3 regions of the Desulfosalsimonas propionicica genome follow, and region 1 is predicted to be linked to each of the others. Evidence: predicted binding sites of a transcription regulator. Region 1 holds the regulator's gene; each other region holds the start of a gene.
What was found. Region 1 encodes sigma-54, which starts transcription at its own class of promoters, with help from an activator protein. Its sites were predicted from a motif close to TNTGGCACANTTTCTGCTNT; they were not measured.
Positions count from the first base shown of each region.

Region 2: HNR65_RS16510 (PEP-CTERM sorting domain-containing protein) is a predicted target of sigma-54. The motif match lies at 4,995-5,014, and genes of this name have one in related genera.
Region 3: HNR65_RS02160 (TorF family putative porin) is a predicted target of sigma-54. The motif match lies at 4,263-4,282, and genes of this name have one in related genera.

Region 1 covers NZ_JACDUS010000002.1:14,360-20,807, reverse strand. The annotation lists gene kdsA (3-deoxy-8-phosphooctulonate synthase) at 1-306, shown strand, start outside; gene HNR65_RS03575 (KdsC family phosphatase) at 308-832, shown strand; gene lptC (LPS export ABC transporter periplasmic protein LptC) at 1,016-1,579, shown strand; gene HNR65_RS03565 (LptA/OstA family protein) at 1,572-2,177, shown strand; gene lptB (LPS export ABC transporter ATP-binding protein) at 2,174-2,899, shown strand; gene rpoN (RNA polymerase factor sigma-54) at 2,901-4,325, shown strand; gene hpf (ribosome hibernation-promoting factor, HPF/YfiA family) at 4,344-4,889, shown strand; gene HNR65_RS03545 (PTS sugar transporter subunit IIA) at 4,950-5,408, shown strand; gene rapZ (RNase adapter RapZ) at 5,408-6,277, shown strand; gene HNR65_RS03535 (PTS sugar transporter subunit IIA) at 6,292-6,448, shown strand, end outside.
Region 2 covers NZ_JACDUS010000015.1:22,512-28,959, forward strand. The annotation lists gene HNR65_RS16490 (DegT/DnrJ/EryC1/StrS family aminotransferase) at 1-260, opposite strand, end outside; gene HNR65_RS16495 (FemAB family XrtA/PEP-CTERM system-associated protein) at 257-1,321, opposite strand; gene xrtW (exosortase W) at 1,299-2,852, opposite strand; gene HNR65_RS16505 (XrtA system polysaccharide deacetylase) at 3,132-3,965, opposite strand; gene HNR65_RS16510 (PEP-CTERM sorting domain-containing protein) at 4,166-4,894, opposite strand; gene HNR65_RS16515 (PilZ domain-containing protein) at 5,245-5,793, opposite strand; gene HNR65_RS16520 (sigma-54 interaction domain-containing protein) at 5,870-6,448, opposite strand, start outside.
Region 3 covers NZ_JACDUS010000001.1:493,744-500,191, reverse strand. The annotation lists gene HNR65_RS02185 (ATP-binding protein) at 1-465, opposite strand, end outside; gene HNR65_RS02180 (secondary thiamine-phosphate synthase enzyme YjbQ) at 656-1,084, shown strand; gene cobS (adenosylcobinamide-GDP ribazoletransferase) at 1,088-1,852, shown strand; gene HNR65_RS02170 (cytidylate kinase-like family protein) at 1,849-2,553, opposite strand; gene HNR65_RS02165 (flavodoxin family protein) at 2,711-3,307, opposite strand; gene HNR65_RS02160 (TorF family putative porin) at 3,471-4,202, opposite strand; gene HNR65_RS02155 (radical SAM protein) at 4,715-5,632, shown strand; gene cbiR (cobamide remodeling phosphodiesterase CbiR) at 5,619-6,448, shown strand, end outside.

The DNA of each region.
Region 1 (6,448 bases):
GCCGATTTTCGAAGCATTCCCATCATGCAGTCACTGGGATGCCCTGTGATCTTTGATGCCACTCACAGCGTTCAGCTGCCCGGCGGTGCCGGTGGCGCATCCGCAGGCCAGCGCCAGTTTGCCCCCATTCTGGCAAAGGCAGCCATTGCCGCCGGGGCAGACGGCCTGTTTCTGGAAGTCCATCCGGAACCGGACAAGGCATTGTCAGACGGCCCCAACTCCATTCGCCTGGATGAACTCGAGCCTCTGCTCAATCAACTCAAAGCCATCAACAATGCATTGATCAAACCGGAGAGAAACCCCTAACATGCTTGAAGAAAAACTCCAGCAAATCCGGGTGCTGCTGCTCGATGTCGACGGGGTGCTCACCAGCGGCCGGATTCTCTATTTTACAGACGGCGATGAAGCAAAAACCTTTGATGTTAAAGACGGCCTGGGCATCCGCATGGCCCGGGAGGGCGGCATCCGGGTGGGCCTTGTCTCCGGACGCAAATCCGCGGCTGTAGACCGCAGGGCCGCGGAACTCAACATTGATTATTGCCATACAGGCGTCAAGGACAAGCAGGCGCTTCTGACATCAATTGTTGCGCAGGCCGGATGCAGCCCGGCCCAGACCGCTTTTGTGGGAGACGATCTCGTGGACCTGGCCATCATGGACCGGGTCGGCCTGGCCGTGGCCGTTGGAGATGCCCATGAAGTCGTCCGGCAGCACGCAGACATGGTCACAAAACAGCCGGGAGGCCGGGGGGCTGTCCGGGAGGTTTGCGAACGCATTCTTTCGGCACAGGGTTTGTGGGAATCCATCATTTCCCGCTGGCTAAACCGGACGTAAATCCCGAAGGAACCTTGATGGCGCCGTAAAAATCCAATATCTGCGTTACGCGCAGTTTCTCAGAATTTCACGTACAGATCAGTACGCTGCATTCTTCGAAATTGCGCAAGCCTTGATCTTGAACTTTTTACGGCACCATCTGAAATCAGACTTTTTACGGTGCCATCAACCTTGAACCTTTTAATGAAACACCGGACCCGATACAAACAGGCCGGATTACTGGCCATCGTTGTGATCGCCGTGCTGCTGGCAACGGTGTTTGTGCGGTTTCGCATGCAGACCGACTACGAGGAACAGACCGAAAAGAAAAACACCTCGGAAGCGGCCCTGACCATAAACGGATTTGAGCATACAGCCACACGGGACGGAAAAACCGAATGGGTGCTGAATGCCGCCACTGCGGAAATCTATTCGGATCAAAACAAAGCTGTGCTCACAGATATTGAAATGACCGCGTTTGACTCAGACGGTACCGAGGTCAAACTTTTTGCAGACACCGGGAAACTTGACACCAAAACCCGGGACATGACGGTGGAAAAATCGGTTGTGGCCCGTTATCCCGGATATGAGCTCAGGACCGAAAGCTTGCATTATGAGCATGAGTTACATATATTGTATACAGATCAGAAAGTGGTTATTCACGGAGAAAATATGCGGATTTCCGGTGACTCGGCAACAGTTGAGCTCCAAAAAGACCAAGTCACCCTTGAAGGTCACGTCAAGTCATGGATGGATCCTGTTGAATAAAGACAAAGCGCGCAAAAACAGCCCGAATCCTGCCGGAATCTTTGCCATTGCGGCGATTCTGATCACCCTTATGACAGCCTGGCCCTGCCGGGCACAAAAGCCCGGGCTGTTTCAGCCCGATGAAGGCCGCATTCACATCACTTCGGATAAAATGGTGATTAAAAGCAATGAAAACAGTGCCGAATTTATCGGCAAAGCCCACGCGGTTCAGGGAAAAACCGAAATCAAATCCGACCGGCTTAAAATTTTCTACAAGGCCGAAGAAGGCGCCCAGCCCGGTCAGTCCGGCATGAGCGAAAGCAGTATCCAGCGCATGGAAGCCGAAGGCAGCGTGGTTATCTATACAGACGAGCAAACCGCCACAAGCCAAAAAGCCGTATATACCGCAGATGACGGCCTGCTGACCCTGACAGGCGAACGCGTGGAAATCAAAAACAACGGCAACGCCATTGTCGGCAGAAAGGTCACCCTGCAGCGGGAAACCGGGGAAATCGTGGTCAGCTCAGATGCGGGCAAACGGGTGGAAGCTGTTTTTGAATCCGAATCCGGCGCGGACAATCAGGACAAAACAAAAACCAGCAAAGCCCGAAAGCCATGACCCGAACCCTGAATTTAAAAAGCCTGGTAAAGACCTATCATGGCCGAAAAGTGGTCGATCAGGTCGACCTGAACCTGACCGGAGGCGAGGTGGTGGGGCTTTTGGGACCCAACGGGGCGGGAAAGACCACCACTTTTTATATGACCGTTGGCCTGATCCGCCCTGACGGCGGCCATGTGTTTCTCGATGATGCAGACATCAGCGAGGATCCCATGCACGTCCGGGCCCGCAAAGGGGTGGGATATCTGCCCCAGGAACCGTCGGTATTCAAAAAGCTCAACGTACGCGACAACCTGCTGGCAATTCTCGAAACCCTGCCGATATCCAGGGCCGAGCAGGAGCAGAAAGCTGATGAACTGCTCGACGAGCTAGGCATCAAACGGCTATCGGCGCAGAAAGCCGGAGTGCTTTCCGGCGGAGAACGCCGGCGGCTGGAAATCAGCCGGGCACTGGCCACGGATCCGGCCTTTATTCTGCTTGACGAGCCCTTTGCCGGCATTGATCCATTGGCGGTGATCGATATTCAAAATATCATTTCACATCTGAGCCGGCGGGGTATCGGAATCCTGATTTCAGACCACAACGTTCGGGAAACCCTGGGCGTGTGTGACAAGGCCTATATTTTAAACAACGGCGAGGTAATCGAGTCGGGCGGCCCGGAAAAGATCGCCCAAAGCCCTGTTGCCCGAGAAATCTACCTGGGAGAAAAGTTCAGACTCTGATATGGCAATCGAACTCCAACAGAACTTAAAACTCCAGCAGCATCTTGTTATGACTCCGCAGCTGCAGATGGCCATCAAGCTTCTGCAGTTATCACGCCTGGAACTCGTGGAAATGGTTCAGCAGGAACTGGAAAGCAATCCCACCCTGGAAGAATCAGAGACCGTGGAAACGCCCGAGGAAACCCCGGCGGAAACGCCTGAAGCCGCGGATGCCAGGGAAATCACAATGGAGGAATCATTTGACGAGCGGCTTGACTGGCAGCAGTACATGGACGAATACAGCTCCACGGGACGGGTTCACTATGAGTCCGAGGAAAAGGAGGCGCCCAATTACGAGGCCTTTACCGCCAGCCGGACAAACCTTTACGATCATTTGCGCTGGCAGCTGCTCATGACCCGGCCCACGGCCGAGCAGGAAGCCATTGGAAGCCTGATCATCGGCAACCTGAACAAATACGGCTACCTTGACGTCCCCCTGGAAGATGTCGCCCAAATGGCCGAAACCGATGTTTCACAGGTCAAAGACGTGCTTTATGTGATGCAGACCTTTGATCCGCCGGGCATCTGCGCCAGGGACTTAAGCGAGTGCCTGCTGATTCAGGCCCGGCAGTTCGGCATTGTAGATCCTGTTGTAGAGGCACTGTTGCGCGATCACATCAATAACCTGGAGAACAAACGCTATCAGGTCATTGCCCGCGAGCTGAAATGCAGCATGGAAACCCTGTCTGCAGCCATCGAGCTCATCCGCCAGCTCGATCCCAGGCCCGGATTCCGCTACGGCGACGAGGATCAGATCTACATCACCCCGGACGTCTACGTGTACAGGGAAGGCGACGATTATATCGTTATGCTAAACGACGACGAAATCCCCCAGCTGCACATCAATTCCTACTACCGCCAGGCCGTGCGCAAAGGAGAACCCATTGCCAAAGATACGCGCACTTATCTGCGCGACCGGCTCAGGTCTGCCGAGTGGCTCATCAAAAGCATTCAGCAGCGGCGGCGGACCATCTACAACGTCATGGTCAGCATCGTCAAATTCCAGCGCGATTTTTTCGACCAGGGCATCGCTCATTTAAAACCCATGGTCCTGCGGGACGTGGCAGAAGACATCAACATGCATGAGTCCACCATCAGCCGTGTGACCACCAACAAATACGCCCATACCCCGCATGGCATCTTCGAACTCAAGTTCTTTTTCAACAGCTCCATTAACCGGGCTGACGGCAACACCATTGCCTCGGCCAGCGTACAGGAGGAAATGAGAAAGATTATTGCCGGAGAAAACCCCAAAAAGCCCTACAGCGATAAAAAAATCGCCGACATGCTCGAGGCGGCATCCGGCATCCGCATCGCCCGTCGGACCGTTGCCAAGTACAGGGAAATAATGGGGGTTCTTCCATCAAGCAAGCGTAAACAACCCTAATCAAGGAGGCAGGTACCCATGCAAACATCCGTGACATTCAAAAACCTTGATCCCTCCGATCACCTGAAATCTTATGTTTCCAGCAAACTCGACCGCATGGACAAGCTCCTGGACAATCCGGCGGAAGCACAGGTGGTGCTCTCCGTGGAAAAGATCCGTCATATCGCAGAAATCCGCGTGACCGGCGACCGGCTCAACATTGTTTGCCGGGAAAAATCCAATGATATGTATTCCTCCATTGACCTGGCCCTGGACAAGCTTGAAAAGCAGATCAAAAAACAAAAAGCCAAAATCAAAAATCATCGCCAGGGCGGCCGGGGCGAGGACAGAAGCCCGGAGCCGGCGGCAATGCCAAGCGGGGACGAGTCCCCGGAAGAAGCCCCGGGCGCCAGCGTCATTGTCCAGAACCTTGAATACAAACCCATGGACGTGGAAGAAGCCATAATGCAGATGGACCTGATTTCCGATAATTTTCTGGTATTCAGAAACGCCCGGACCAACCAAATCAATGTGCTTTACCGACGCAATGACGGGGATCTCGGACTGATTCAGCCCCTGGGATAACACCGAAGCACCGGTGCCGGACGGCAATTGGCCGGCACCGCGCAAACAGGGTGCAATGTTATGAAAATACTTGATTACATTACCGCGGACACGATCCTGACCAACCTGCAGGCAACGGATAAAAAAGGGGTTATCGACGAGCTTACAGAGCCGGTGGCCGCCCTGACCGGCCTGGAGCAGCGCAATATCGTCCGGGTACTTATCGAACGCGAGCGGCTGGGCAGCACTGGCATCGGCGACGGCATTGCCATTCCCCACGGCAAAATCAACGGAATTGAATCCCTGGTGCTCGGATTCGGCTTGAGCCGAAAAGGGGTCAATTTTGATGCCCTGGACGGCAAACCCGCTTATATTTTTTTTCTGCTACTGAGCGCGGACAATTCCACGGGTCTGCACCTGCGGGTACTGGCCCGGATTTCAAAACTGCTCAGGGATCAGGATTTCAAGGAAAAACTGAAGCGGGCAAACAGTGCCCAACAAGTCATGGACGTGCTTTCGGAAGTGGATGAGGATTTCTGATGCATCGGCATAAAATCGTCATTATCACCGGCTTGTCCGGATCGGGCAAAAGCGTGGCCCTGGCCGCACTTGAAGATGCGGGCTTTTACTGCGTTGACAACATGCCGGTCAAGCTGCTGCCCAAGTTCATGGAGCTTCCCCTGCAATCGGAATCCGAGATCGCCGGGCTCGGATTTGTCATGGATTTGCGGGAAAAGGGGTTTCTCCGCTCCTTTCCGGAAATTTTCCATGATCTGCGCCAGCGCGGTTACAACATTGACGTGTTTTTCCTGGAAGCCGAAGAAAACGTTATCCTGCGGCGATACAGCCAGACCCGCCGGCATCATCCCCTGTCCCAGGACCGGGGCCTGCAGGAAAGCATCCGGGCGGAAATCGGACATATGGACCATATTCGCCAGATGGCCGACCGTATTATTGACACCACGGATTATACGCTCCATGATCTGAAATCCGTCATCTTTAACCTGGTGGAAACCATCCTCCATTCTAAACCCATGCGCACACAGGTGCTCTCATTCGGGTTTAAACACGGCATCCCCCAGGACGCGGACATGGTCATGGATGTGCGGTTTATGGCCAATCCCTTTTTCATTCCCGAACTCAAGGACCAGGATGGCCGAAGCCGCCCCGTGCGTGAATTTGTGCAGACAAACAGCATTACCCGGACGTTTACTGAAAAATTTCATGATTTGGTTGACTTTTTGCTCCCGCTTTACGAAAAGGAAGGCAAAGCTTACCTTACCATTGCAGTGGGCTGTACCGGAGGGCAGCACCGATCCGTGGTTATTGCTGAGGCGCTTTATGCGCACATCAACAAACCAGGCCGGCCCGTGATGCTCACACACCGGGATGTGGATCTCAAAATCTGAGCCAAGGACCTTTTATGATCGGAATTGTTATTGTCACCCACGGACAACTCGGCGAGGCGCTCATTGAAACCGCATCCATGATTTTCGATGAACGGCCCAGGGCCGTCACTGCGGTCTCCATAGACCTGTCCCATGATGTCAACAAACTCAGAGGCAAGATTGACAAGGCTG
Region 2 (6,448 bases), on a different contig from region 1:
GCCTTTACAGCAGCAGCAGGTACCGTGTAACAGGTGTAGCCGGGGATCAGCACCTCTGTTTTTTCCGTGCCGGCGCGGCTTTTCAGAAAACAAAACAGCAGATAGAGCAGGGTCCTGGCACTGTTTGCCAGCACGCAGTTGTTCACGCCAAGAAGCCGGTTCAGGGTTTCGGCAAAATCCGAGGAACTTTCCAGGTACCCGCCGGCAAGGGCGTGTGCGGACAGCCTTGTTTCAGCAGGCGGGAGGGCATAGGGCATCATTTGTCGATATATTTTCTTACGCGCGGCCCCAGGGCGTTTGCCGCCTGGAGCGGAAGCCGCTGCCAGGCGCCTTCAAGGGCGCTTCGCAGCCGGCCGTTTTCAGAAGAATGATTTTTTAAAGGCAGACCGCGGCTGTTATACCGGTACCAGAACAGCGGGGCGGGCAGGGCGCCCCATTGCTTTTTAAACGCATATGTGCCCTCGCCGGGCGTGGAGCGGCCGAAGTCGAACAACCGGCCGCCATTGTCCGCGGCAAATTCCAGAAACGTCCAGTATAAAAGCATGTTGGGGCTAAACCGGTTGAACTCCTTAAGGGTTGAGGCCCACGGAATTGTTATGTTTTTTTCATGCAAGAGGATGATGCCCGCGCCCACCGGCTGACTGTCCCTGTATACCACGCCGATGCAGGCGTTTTCGCCGAAAGTATCTACGACGGTTTCAATCCATCTGCGGGAATGAACAGGCGAGCCCAGATCCCGCATGTTGCGGGAAAAAACCCTGTAAAAATCCCCGGTCATTTCCCGGCTGCCCAGTCTGGCGGTGAGCCCTTCTTTTAAGGGCTTTTTTATCTGACTGCGCAGCTTTGACTTCAAACCGCTCCATAAAACCGTCGAATTTCCGGGAAGCTCCAGGAGCATCCGGCATTTATCCGTTACCTGGATGAACTTTTTGTTTTCCTCGATTGCGGGACACCTGGCCGGGGTCCGGATTTCAAGGGCTGTTTTGAGTTTGTCTGCCAGTTCCACGGCCCTTTGCAGAAGGGCTTTCTCTGTATCGCGGCCGTCCGCCAGTATTCCGCCGTAGTCGCAAAACGGCAGGGAGACCAGCACGCCGTTTGTAAGGGGAGGTTTGACTTTAACAAGCGGCAGCACTCCGGTTATTTCATTTCCGCTGCAGGCGGCCAGGTAAAAAGTATCATGTCCGTAGGCGCTTTCAACTGCATTTTTCCAGGCGGTTAAAAGATACGGGCCGGAAAAGTCATGTGACAGCACATGCTGATCCCAGGTGTTGTCCTCAGATGAGTCTATTAGCCGGATTTCAGTCATTAACGTCGGGGTCAAGATGGTTTCGGGCTGATTCTGCCAGGCCCGAGAGCAGCGGCAGGATTTCTTTTTCCGTGCTGGTGGTGGCAACAACGATTACGGCGGCGTTGTTGCTTCTTGTAAAAAAACTGCTCAGAAATGTGATCAGCTTTCCGGCATACTGGTTTGTTACAATGCGGCCGTTCATCAAATACCAGAAATATACGTCCGAAGCGGCGTCTTTGTCTTTGAGGCGGGTGTGGTTTATGACAAACTCGTTGTCGCCGGATGAAACTTGTACTTTTGTGGCTTCCGCGTGCATCCAGTCGCGGCGCCAATCAATAACTTTTCTCTTTCGGGTCTGGAGCCTGAAATAGCCGATGTAAACCTCGGCTTCATGGTTTTCATTGTTTTCGTATCGCCTCAGAAGCTCGGCGTCTGCCGGGAAGGGTCTTAGCTGCTGATGAATGCTTTTGATGTCTTTTCCAACAAAGCCTGCAATCTGTTTCGGAAACTGGTCAAGCGGCCGCTGCAGGGCAACCGCCTTGGGGGTGTAGAAATGCACAAACCCGAGCGTCACCGCCAAAATTATCGCGCCGATGACGTAGGAAGAATACAGCCTGGGGCGTGCGGGGCGGTTTTCGCTGGGATTCAGGTCTGCCGGCGGGTCTCCGGGATTGTCATGCCCGTCATTACCTGTTTTCCCGGGGTTGTTTCCGCCGGGTTTTTTATCCAGAAGACTGCTTAGCACAAGGAGCAGCAAAAGCCCCAGAAGGAAAATTATCGCCACCTGGAAACTCTCATAAGGCCCGTGAACGCCCTGTCCCGGAAAAAATCGGGTATACAGGCCTATCAAAACGATACGAAAGCCGTTGGCTGCCAGGCCGATGAAAAAGGCAGAAAACACCAGTATGATTTTCCTGGGCCAGGTCTTTTGGGCCAGGTGGGCAAGCGGCACAGCCAGTGCAAACAGGGCCACGAGATGGCCGATGCCCGCGCATGCGCGCACCACTTCCAGGGTGATATGGGGCAGTTCGATGATCGTGTAGTCATGAAAAACCGGCATGCCGATGAGGCGGAAAAACAGGGCGGCAAACCATGCCGCAAAATTCTGGAAATAGATCGCAAAACCGCCCAGGACCTGCTCCACAAGCCCTGTCAGAAAAACCAGGTAGCCCACGGGCAGAAATAAAATCCTGAAAAAGGAAAAGCCCCCGAAAAGCAGCACTGCGCCCAGAAGGGCGGGCACCATTGAAATCATCTGGACAAGGATGGTGCTGCTGATGACGCCCGCAAAATGCATAAAGCAGCCGGCTGCCAGAAGCAGGCCTCCGTGAAGCAGGGCGGGTTCGGGTCGAATCTGGCGGAGCTCGTGTCTTTTAAGCCAGACCAGGTAAAGGCTCACCCCGAGGATAAGCGGCCCGTGCGAGCCGTCAGGCGTGCTCCAGTCTTTTACCATGTGCGCAATGGCCGAATGGTACAAAAGCGCAAATGCGGCCGCAAATGCAGCGAAAAAAACAGCATGCCGCAAATATACGGGAAAGTATAGGGAAATTCGACTGGCCGTCATGATCTCCGATTCTTTAAAACAAGGCTGGGCGCACTCCGTCCCTTTCGGGGGCAGCGCAGCTTTTTGCCGCCGGTCCCTACAGGGTTTTAACTAGTGCCTGAACGAAAACCGTCTTTTGCGCCAATCTCTGCGTCCGGCTCAAATTTTAATCCTCAAAATACGTCGAGTATTCCTGCGGTTAAAATTTTCACCGTCCTTGACCTTGACGAAAAATCCTGGTTTTCGTTCGGGCACTAACTATTCAGATCAGGCCGAAAATGCCGCTTGCGGCAAAGTCGTTTATGGATTTCCCCTGCTGTTTTTGGAAGGCAGGGGAATGAAATCAAAATCAGAAAGCAGGCGCTCAAAGCGCTCCCTGGTTTTGCCCAGGTTGTTGTAATGCCGGAAACGGGACAGCAGCCGGGCGTTTTTAAACCTGGGTTGGCCCGGGTCAAGCTCCCACGGATGAATATAGAAAACAAACGGCTGGTTTTCCTGCCGGTTGATTCTTTTAAGCGCGGTTTTTGTAAACCAGTAGGGAAACAGCCGGAAATATCCGCCCCCTGAAACCGGAATCCGGCGGCCGAAAATCACCGCAGTGGAAAGGGGGAATTCCTCTATGCCCTTTTGGGGCAGTTCGTATCTGAAGCGTGGGGCATCCGGGATTCCGTACATGTCGTGGACGATAGGGAAAATGCTTGAATCCGCTGTAAAGCCTTCTTCTTTCAAAATGTCTATGGCCCACATGGATTTGGCGGTAATGGAATAACTGGGGGCCCTGTAGGCCGTGATGTTTCTGCCGGAAAGATTTTCCAGCACCTGCCTGGCCCTGCGGGTATCCGCCCTGAAAGCTTCCGGGGCCATCTCGTATACTTTGCGGTGCCAGTAGCTGTGGCACCCTATTTCATGGCCGTGTGCGGCAATGGCCCGGACAATGCCGGGGTGCTTTTCCGCGGTCCAACCCACGATAAAGAAGGTGGCCTTAACGCCGTGTTTGTCCAGGGTCTGCAGAAGCCTTTCCACCGGAGCGGATACGCGCTGCTCCATGGAGTCCCAGTTATCCGGGGAAACAATGTCTGCAAAGGCCGCCACCTGGAAATAGTCTTCAACATCTATGGTAAGGAAATTTTTCATATGACCGTTTCAGGTTAAAGCAACAGTCGTGCCGTTAATGAAGACTTCCGCAGGCCTACATAAGGTATAGATTGACCCGGACAGGTGACATATAACATGTTTATGGGATTTATGCACTCGGTTTTATGGAAAAAAAATCGTTCTGCAGCTTCCTGCAGAACGATTTTTTTGAATTACAATATAACTTGATAACTTGTATATTAGCTTTTGTTGAATTTCCTGCGCCTGGCAAAACCGGCAAGGCCTGCAAGGCCGGCACCAAAAAGAAGCAGGGTAGCGGGTTCGGGCACCCGGGTAAACCCATCAAGCCCAAAACCGTCATTGGTATGGTCATTGGTTGACCATGTTATGGTTGAAATGTTGTCAAGCCCGGCGTCAATCCCAACAAACCACAGAGATGCATTATCCTGGCCCGGACCAATGGTTTTAGTAACACCATCAGCAGATGTGGAGGTAAATGCCCCGACATCGCCAGGATCAGTCATGTAGAAATACAGGGCCCTATAACCACTATCCAAGGCGAGCTTGATTTCTGTGATATCTGCTGAATCAAGATACCCTTCACCACCCGATTCGGGTGTGGTGTTGAAACGGCCGTCTGCGTCATAATTACGGATTTCGAAAAACGGCTCGTTAGAATTTTCCACTTTCACATTGTATGATGTGTTTCCGGTTCCGGGCAGGGTGTTTTCCGTGATGCTAAAAGTACCGATATTGGTACCAAGGCTTTGGTACCAGCCAGGGGTTGCACCCTCAAAGTCTTCTACGACTTTGGAGCTGCCATAATTGCTTAACCAATCAGTGATAGCAGTGTCATCAACACCCACCTGATAGGCGTCAATACTCAATGCCAGCGCACTTTGCGGCAGAGCTAAGAAGAGCAGCAACGAGAAAGATAAAATAATTTTACTGACTTTGATCTGTTTCATAATTCTTCTCCTTTATTTGTCGTTTAATGTCAGGCAAGCACAAGTATCAGTTTTATACCTTTGAAGCAGCCAGCTTCTCCTGACTTTTTTGGATACAGATATTGCAAGGCTTGTGCCATATAGACGGAATTTGTTCATCCCTCACAAATACGGCTTTTAAGAGCCGCTTCCCGGGTGCAGCAGAAGTCGCTAACCGGAATTTTCAGGGATTGTTCCGGGAACCCGGAACAACAAAGTGGCCCGGAAGACCCGCAGATGCACAGAAAGGGCAGAAAAAAACAATTCCGGAAATCCGGAATGAATTATCCGGAATTCCGGAAGAATTTGCAGAAAAAAACAGAAGGGAGGGATTACTTTTCCAGCTCCAGGGCAAGGGCTGCCCCGCTGAAATGGTCCTTAAAGGTCAGTCCGGCCTCAAATCGGCGGGAGTTGTTCGGGTAGGGCCTGTGCCAGCTCAGCTCGGCCACGCCCTGCAGGCCGGGAATGAGAAAATCCTCGCCAAAATCGAAAAGAACAAAGCTGTCCCGGGGGATTGCTTTTTCGGTAATAATGCGCATGCCGCCCCGGCTGTAATCCACGGTGGTGGCTTTTTCCTCAAACGCTCCTGTAACAATGCCAAGATCATCGCAGCTTCGAAGCCGAACTTGCCGGCGGCCGGCAATGCGGGCAAAGCGGCGCCGGCCGGCACCATCGCCAGAGGATGGGTCTGATTCGTTTTCCTGGAAAAAGCAATAGTTTTCATATGTGGTGCATTTTTTGTAGTGCGGGGTCAGGCAGAAAGTCAGCACGTGAGCCCTGGGCGGCAGGTAGATCCCATCCGTATGCAGCCCGCAGGCCTGCATATTGTGCAGGAAATGAGGACAGCCTGCGTGCGGACCGTTTTCGGATGTGTCATCCATTATATTTTCCAATCTCATAAAGGCTCAGATAAGCAGGAGCAAAATTTTAATATTGTTTCCTGCAAATAACAGGCCATTAATCCTTTAGAAGCTGTTTGGGTGTCAGGTTGTAGAGCTTTAATTTATCGTATAGCGTGGTTTTGGAAACACCGAGCTGCCGGGCCACTTCGTCCATTTTCCCGTCGTGCTCCTTAACAGCGCCTGCAATGACTTCAGCCTCAAAGAGCCTGACGCTTTCCTTTAGCGATCTGCTGGTGAAAGGGGTTGACTCCGGAGTACTGCTGCTGCCGCCCGCCTTGCCCGGGCTGCCGTTTAAACCGATGCCCAGGTGCCCGGGGGTGATCATGCCGTTTTTGGACATGAGCACGGCGCGCTGGATGACGTTTTCCAGTTCGCGCACGTTGCCGGGCCAGTCATAGGCAAGAAGCGTCTCAACCACACTGTTTGGCAGGTAGGTGACCTCCTTTTTAAAGCGTTCCCGGTATTTTACCAAAAAGTTGGTGGCCAGCAGTACGATATCCTCCTTGCGCTCCCGCAAAGGGACCTGGCGGAGGTTGATCACGTTTAAACGGTAATAGAGATCTTCCCTGAATCGGCCGGCTTTAACCTCTGCTGCAAGATCGGAGTTGGTGGCGGCAATCACCCGGACCTCCAC
Region 3 (6,448 bases), on a different contig from region 1:
GTCGGTGACAATCAACAGAACATCCACATTGTGGGTTGTCATCCGGCTGATATGTTCCAAGCCCGCCTCATTGTCGATCACAATATAAGGGTAGTTGTCCTGAAGCCGGTCAAGAAAGTTGGTCAGCAGGGTGTTGGCCGCGCAATAGCAGCCCTGGCCCTCTGGCTGTCCCATGACCACCAGGTCGCAATCACCGGATTCCATGACCGCCTGCTCCAGGCGCATGGACATGAACACGTCCTTTGTCATCCCGCTGGGCACCTTGCCCTTTTTCATGTCTTCCCTGGCCTGTCCCACGGTATCGGTGACCTCCAGGCCGAGCACCTCGTTTAAGTTGGCATTGGAATCGGCATCAACAGCCAGAACAGGTTTGCGATCGGTTTTTAACAAATATTTAATCAGCAGGCCGGCGGTTGTGGTCTTGCCGGTTCCGCCCTTGCCGGCCAGTGCAATAGAATAAGCCATATAAAAAGATCCTTTCTCCAGAATTTCGATTATTGAAAACAAATTAGGCCACATACCCAAAACAGTCAAGTATCTTTTGGCCGCGGCACTCCCGGTCAAGCCCATTGGATTTGATTCTTCATCCGGAATATGCTACCCAAAAGGCGGCAGATGCGGAAAAATTCACAAAAACCAGAAAAATGGCATCATCATGAGCACAACTGTGTATTGCAAAGACATTGAAGTCAAACTCGGGGCGCACATGGGCATGGCGGATATCACCGGGCCGCTCGAAGCCATGGTTAAAGAATCGGGGATCCAAAACGGCCGGCTTTCGGCCACCATCATCGGCTCTACCGGCTCGTTGACCACAATTGAATACGAACCCGGGGTTATTGAGGATCTGCGCCGGGCCATTGACCGCATGGCCCCCAGGGAAATGGAATATGAGCATGAAAAGGCCTGGCACGACGGAAACGGCCACAGCCATGTCCAGGCGGCAATCATCGGGCCGTCGCTCTCCATGCCCGTGCGCAGCGGCAGAATGCAGTGCGGCACCTGGCAGCAGGTGGTGGCCATCAACCATGACAACCGGGACCGGACCCGAACCGTGGCCGTCACCCTCATGGGTGAAAAATAATCCATGAACCCGGCGATAAAAACCCACCTGACCCACCTGGCCGCGGCCCTGCGCTTTATCACCATCCTGCCGGCCGGAGCGGCAGATGCCTATCACCCCAGGGCCATGATCCCTTTTTTCCCGGCCGTGGGCCTGATCCTGGGCCTGATCCTGGCAACGGCGGATGCGCTTTTTTCCCGCCTTTTTTCCCCGTCGGCTGCCGGCGCGGCAGACGTTATTGTCCTGGTGGTACTCACAGGTGCCCTGCACTTAGACGGGCTGGCAGACTCGGCTGACGGTTTTTTCTCCCACAGGGACCGGGAAACCACGCTTTCGATCATGAAAGACAGCCGCATCGGGGTCATGGGCGCCGTAGTGCTGATCTGTGTACTGCTGGCCAAGTACGGAGGGATTAGCGGGATGCCGGACAATGGCACGGCCGGCTTTGAACGGTTTTTGATCCTGATGCTCGTGCCCGCCTATTCCAGATCCGCCATGCTGCTGGGGGTACGATTTTTGCCTTATGCCCGCTCCGGCGGTGGCACTGCAGCAGACCTGTTCGGCCGGCCCCTTTCACCGGCCGATTTCTGGGGAATAGGGGTCTGCGTGGTCCTCAGCCTGCTGCTGGGCTGGCAGGGCCTGCTGCTGACCATCGTGTTTTTCGCCCTATGCGCATGGCTTATCCGGTTTTACCGCCGGCGCATTGGCGGGATCACCGGTGACATGCTCGGAGCCATGTGTGAAATCACCGAGGCGCTTTTGCTGCTCTGCGCGGCAATCCGGCTTTAACCCCGGGCCGGCCCGCGCTTGAAGCCGTTTTCCACCAGGGCCTGGATCATGGACACGGCCTGATCATCACTGATGTCATCGGTGTTGATGATCATATCGTAATGTGTGGGCTCATCCACATTGGTATAAAAATACCTGCGGGTAAAGGAGCGGCGCCGGGCCTCCACGTCATAAATCTGCCGCCGGGCCTCTTCTGATGACACATTTAAATCCTCTGCCACCTTTTGGATCCGGTTTTCCAGAGAAGCAATGAAGCGAAGCCGGATATTTTCCTCCCGGGGGATGATAAAGGTTGCCCCCCGGCCCACGATCACGGCCTTTCCATGCCGGCCAATGGTGCCGATGATCTTCATGAGATGCTTCATGTACTGATCCGGCCACAGATGGCGCTGTTCCACAATTGTGGCGATCACATCCTCGAGCATGTTCAGGCCCTTTTCGTCCAGGGTTTCCAGCACCTTGTCGCTCATATTGGAATCCCGGGCCATCTGCTGAATGATCTCCCGGTCAAACAGCTCATACTCAAAGGCCCTGGCCAGTTTTACGGCAATCTCGTTGCCCCGGCTACCGGGCTGCCGGGAAATGGTAATCACGGAGCTTTTGAGGGGCTCCTCTTTTTTTGCAGCGCCCCTGGATGCCTGCCACTGATGAATCTGCTCCTCGACTATCTTGTCCACAGAACGTCCCCGATGAATTTTCATTCAGCCTCCTTACCATTGGATTACAGAACATGGGCAAACACTTGCGCTAATGATTTGATCCCCTGTTTTTATATAATTTTAAAACCCTGCCGTGTCAATCCGGCTACTTGTAGATGCCGGAGTTTGGAGCATCGGAATCCAAAGGGGCGCGGCGCTTTTATGCATTGTCTGCGCCGATTGCGTCTGCCAGGCGGCAGCCGGCATCCCGGGCCTGCTGAAGGTATTGGGGATATTTTTGCACGTCGCCTTCAAAATCAAGGCCCCTGCAGAGAAGGCTATCCCACAGCCGGGCATCCAGGACATCAAAAAAATATTTCACAGTCAGCAGGGTGCCGTCAAACAAACGCTTGCCCTTTGTGGCACCCACGGAAATCAGCAAACCCTGCCGCTGTGTTGCCCACTGGCCGGGGACGGTTTTGTCAATCCAGTATTTTTTCACCCACAAAGACTGGCATCGGTCCATGAGCGCCTTGACATGGGCGCTGACCGTGTAGAAAAAAATGGGCGTGGCCAGCATCAGCCCGTCTGCTGCCAGCATGGCGTCGCGCACGGCCTGAAAGTCATCTTTGATCACGCATTCACCCGATTTTTTGCACCCATAAATCTCCAGGCAGGGCGATATCCTGCAGTCCCGCAAAACGATTTCCTCCACCCGTGCGCCCCGGCTTCTGGCCCCGGCCACGGCTTCTGCCAGCAGTGCTGCGGTGTTTCCCGCCCGCCGTGGGCTGCCGTAAATGGCGACAATTTGTCCCATAAGCTTGCCTTTTGTTTTAAAATTTGAAGAGTCCCTGGAACTTGATTCTGTCAGGCCTGGCCGGAAAAAACAAGTCCATTGTCACCACGCAGCAAAGCCCGCTGCACAGCACAGCGGGCTTTGCTGTCAAATCCCGGAAAAGGCGGAAATTTGGAAAAACTGATTAAAAGCTGTAGTAAATCCCCATTCCTCCAAACCAGTCCGTGTCCTGATCCGGAAGCACGTCTTTGTCGAAATGATCCGTGTAGGCCAGATAGGCCGTTACTTCCAGGGCATCGGTGAGCGCATAGGCACAGTCAACCGAAAGCAGGTATTCGTGAAAGCCCGAATCTTCGCCCGCACTTGCGTCATCCCCGGCGATGCCCACCGCGGCCCCGGCTCCCAGGGTCAGGTCTTTTGCCAGTTCATATGCATAGCCCAGCGAAACATTGACATAATAATCCTCCACCTCGTCAAAGTCGTAATATCCCGTGACACCGGCCGTAAGCCCGGAAAACGGCTCAACAGACAAGCCCGCATAAACCTCCCGGGTCCCGGATCCGCCCTCGGGAAACAGGTATTCGATGTAGCCGACGCTCACATCCACGGGATCCAGAGAGAACCCGTAGGACAGGGTTAGATCCACTTCAGAAAACTCCCCGCTGTTTAAGGTGTCATCATAGTCGTCAATGTCCATGTTCCCCCATACATTGAAACCAACCCCCCCTGAACTCACATCCACTGATGGCTGGGCCACGAACCCGTCATTAAACGTTATGCCCCGCCACACATACGCCGAGGCAAAATCCGTTCCCGCGGTGACATCAGCGGCAAGGACCCTGCCCGACAACCCCGCCACAGCACATAACACTACCAACAATCCTGTTAAAACCGACACCTTCCTCTTTTTCTGCATTTTCTGGCCCTCCTGATAATCGATTATTGAAAAACACCAAGCTACAAACCTGCTTTCCATAAAGCCAGAACCGTGCCAGTTGTGAAGAAAAAGCCCATTCTCAATTTTTTTCTTTTTTATCGAGATGTTATATTCAACCCAAATGCTTTTTAAAAACCAGACAAAAACTGTTGTTTTACATTTATGTCTTTCAGATCTTTAATTTTTACATTTATGTATAATAAATAAAATATTGGCCCATATGCTTTTTGGCATTTCCCCCGATTCTGACGGGGTTGGCCATGGGGCCGGCCGGGTGTGCTTTGCGAGTCGCATTGAGCGCGCAAGCGGTCAGCAGGGAGCATAGCACACCCGGCCGGCCCCATGCGAAACACATTGAAAAAAGACTAAAATCCACCAGCAACAGACCCGAAAAACCGCTCAACGGATTGACAGGCCGGAGCCAATTGTCATTGACATGGCCCCGCCCCCTCTTTATCCTTATCCATAATCTTCAGACACAGGATAGACCCATGAGCAGCCCATACCGACCGGCATACATGGAAACCCACAAAACCGGCAAACTGGCCGAAAAAACCCGCCGGGCACACGAAATCCTGAAAGACTGCACCCTTTGCCCAAGGCAGTGCCGCGTCAACCGGACAGCCGGTGAAGCCGGAATCTGCGGGATCGCTGAACAGATGATGGTTTCGGGCTGCCACCCCCACTTTGGCGAGGAAACCCCACTGGTGGGCCGTCACGGCTCGGGCACCATCTTTATGACCGGCTGCAGCCTGACCTGCTGCTTCTGCCAGAACTGGGAGATCAGCCATGAGTGCCGGGGCGAGCCGGTTACAGCGCAGCAGGCCGCCGACATGATGATGGAACTCCAGGCCCTGGGCTGCCACAACATCAATTTTGTCACCCCCACCCATGTGGTGCCGCAGATTTTGTTCGCCCTGGAAAAGGCTGTTGAAAAGGGCCTGCACATTCCCCTGGTCTACAACTGCGGGGGATATGAAACCCAGGAAACCTTACGCCTGCTCGAAGGGATTATTGACATCTACATGCCGGATTTGAAATTCATGGATCCCGACATTGCCAGCCGGGCCTGCGATGCCCCGGACTACCCGGAAACCGCCAAAGCCGCCCTGAAGGAAATGCACCGGCAGGTCGGCGATCTGACAATTGACCCCGGGGGCATTGCCTTGCGCGGCCTTCTGGTGCGCCACCTGGTGCTGCCGGAAAACCTGGCCGGCACCCGGGAGGCCATGGCCTTTATTGTAAAAGAAATCTCGCCGGACACCTATGTCAATGTCATGAGCCAGTACCGGCCCATGGGCCATGCCGCAAAAGTGCCGGAACTGGCCCGGCCGGTTGGGCCCGGGGAATACCGGGAGGCGGTAAACGCAGCCAGAGAGGAAGGAATCCACAGACTTGACCGACCGTAAAACCGATATTACAGGAAAACATCCCTATACGCCCCTGCCCCGGTCCTATAAAAACCAATTCAGCTTTTCCCTGGCCTGCCCCTCGTTTATCTACCCGGACCACATTCTGCCCAATGTCTCCATGCTGGCGCCGTTTGTGGACGAAATCGAGGTGCTCATTTTTGAAAGCGCACCTGCCAAACACCTGCCGCCTGAAAACGATATCCGGCAAATGGCCGCCCTGGCAAAAAATCAACAAATTTCCTACAACGTGCACCTGCCCACAGATGTCAACATCACAGATGCGGTCCCCGGCCGGCAGAAAAAAGCCATTGAACGCATCCTGGCGGCCGCAGACCGTGCCCGGCCCCTTGCGCCCGTGACCTGGACCCTGCATCTGCCTTTTGAAGAAAACAGCACAGATACGGGCACGGTGCAAAAATGGCAGAAACGGGCCATTGATGCATTGGAACGGCTGCTGGTCCAGAGCGGGATTGCCCCCCGGCACATCTCCATTGAAAACCTGGATTATCCGCCAGAATGGATGGAGCCAGTGGCAGAAGCCATGGATGTTTCCGTATGCCTGGATACCGGCCACCTGCTGGAATACAATTTTGACATCCTTGAAACCTTTGAACTTTTCCGCCCCAGGATCACGATCCTGCATTTATATGGCGACGTGGCCGCCGGCCGGGGCCATTTGGGCCTTCATCGCCTGGATGCCCGGCATGTTCCGGCTGTATCGCGAATTCTGGAGGGATTTTGCGGCACTGTGAGTCTGGAGGTATTTTCCTTCAATGATCTGAGCAAATCCCTTCCGGCCCTGGAGGGCCTTGT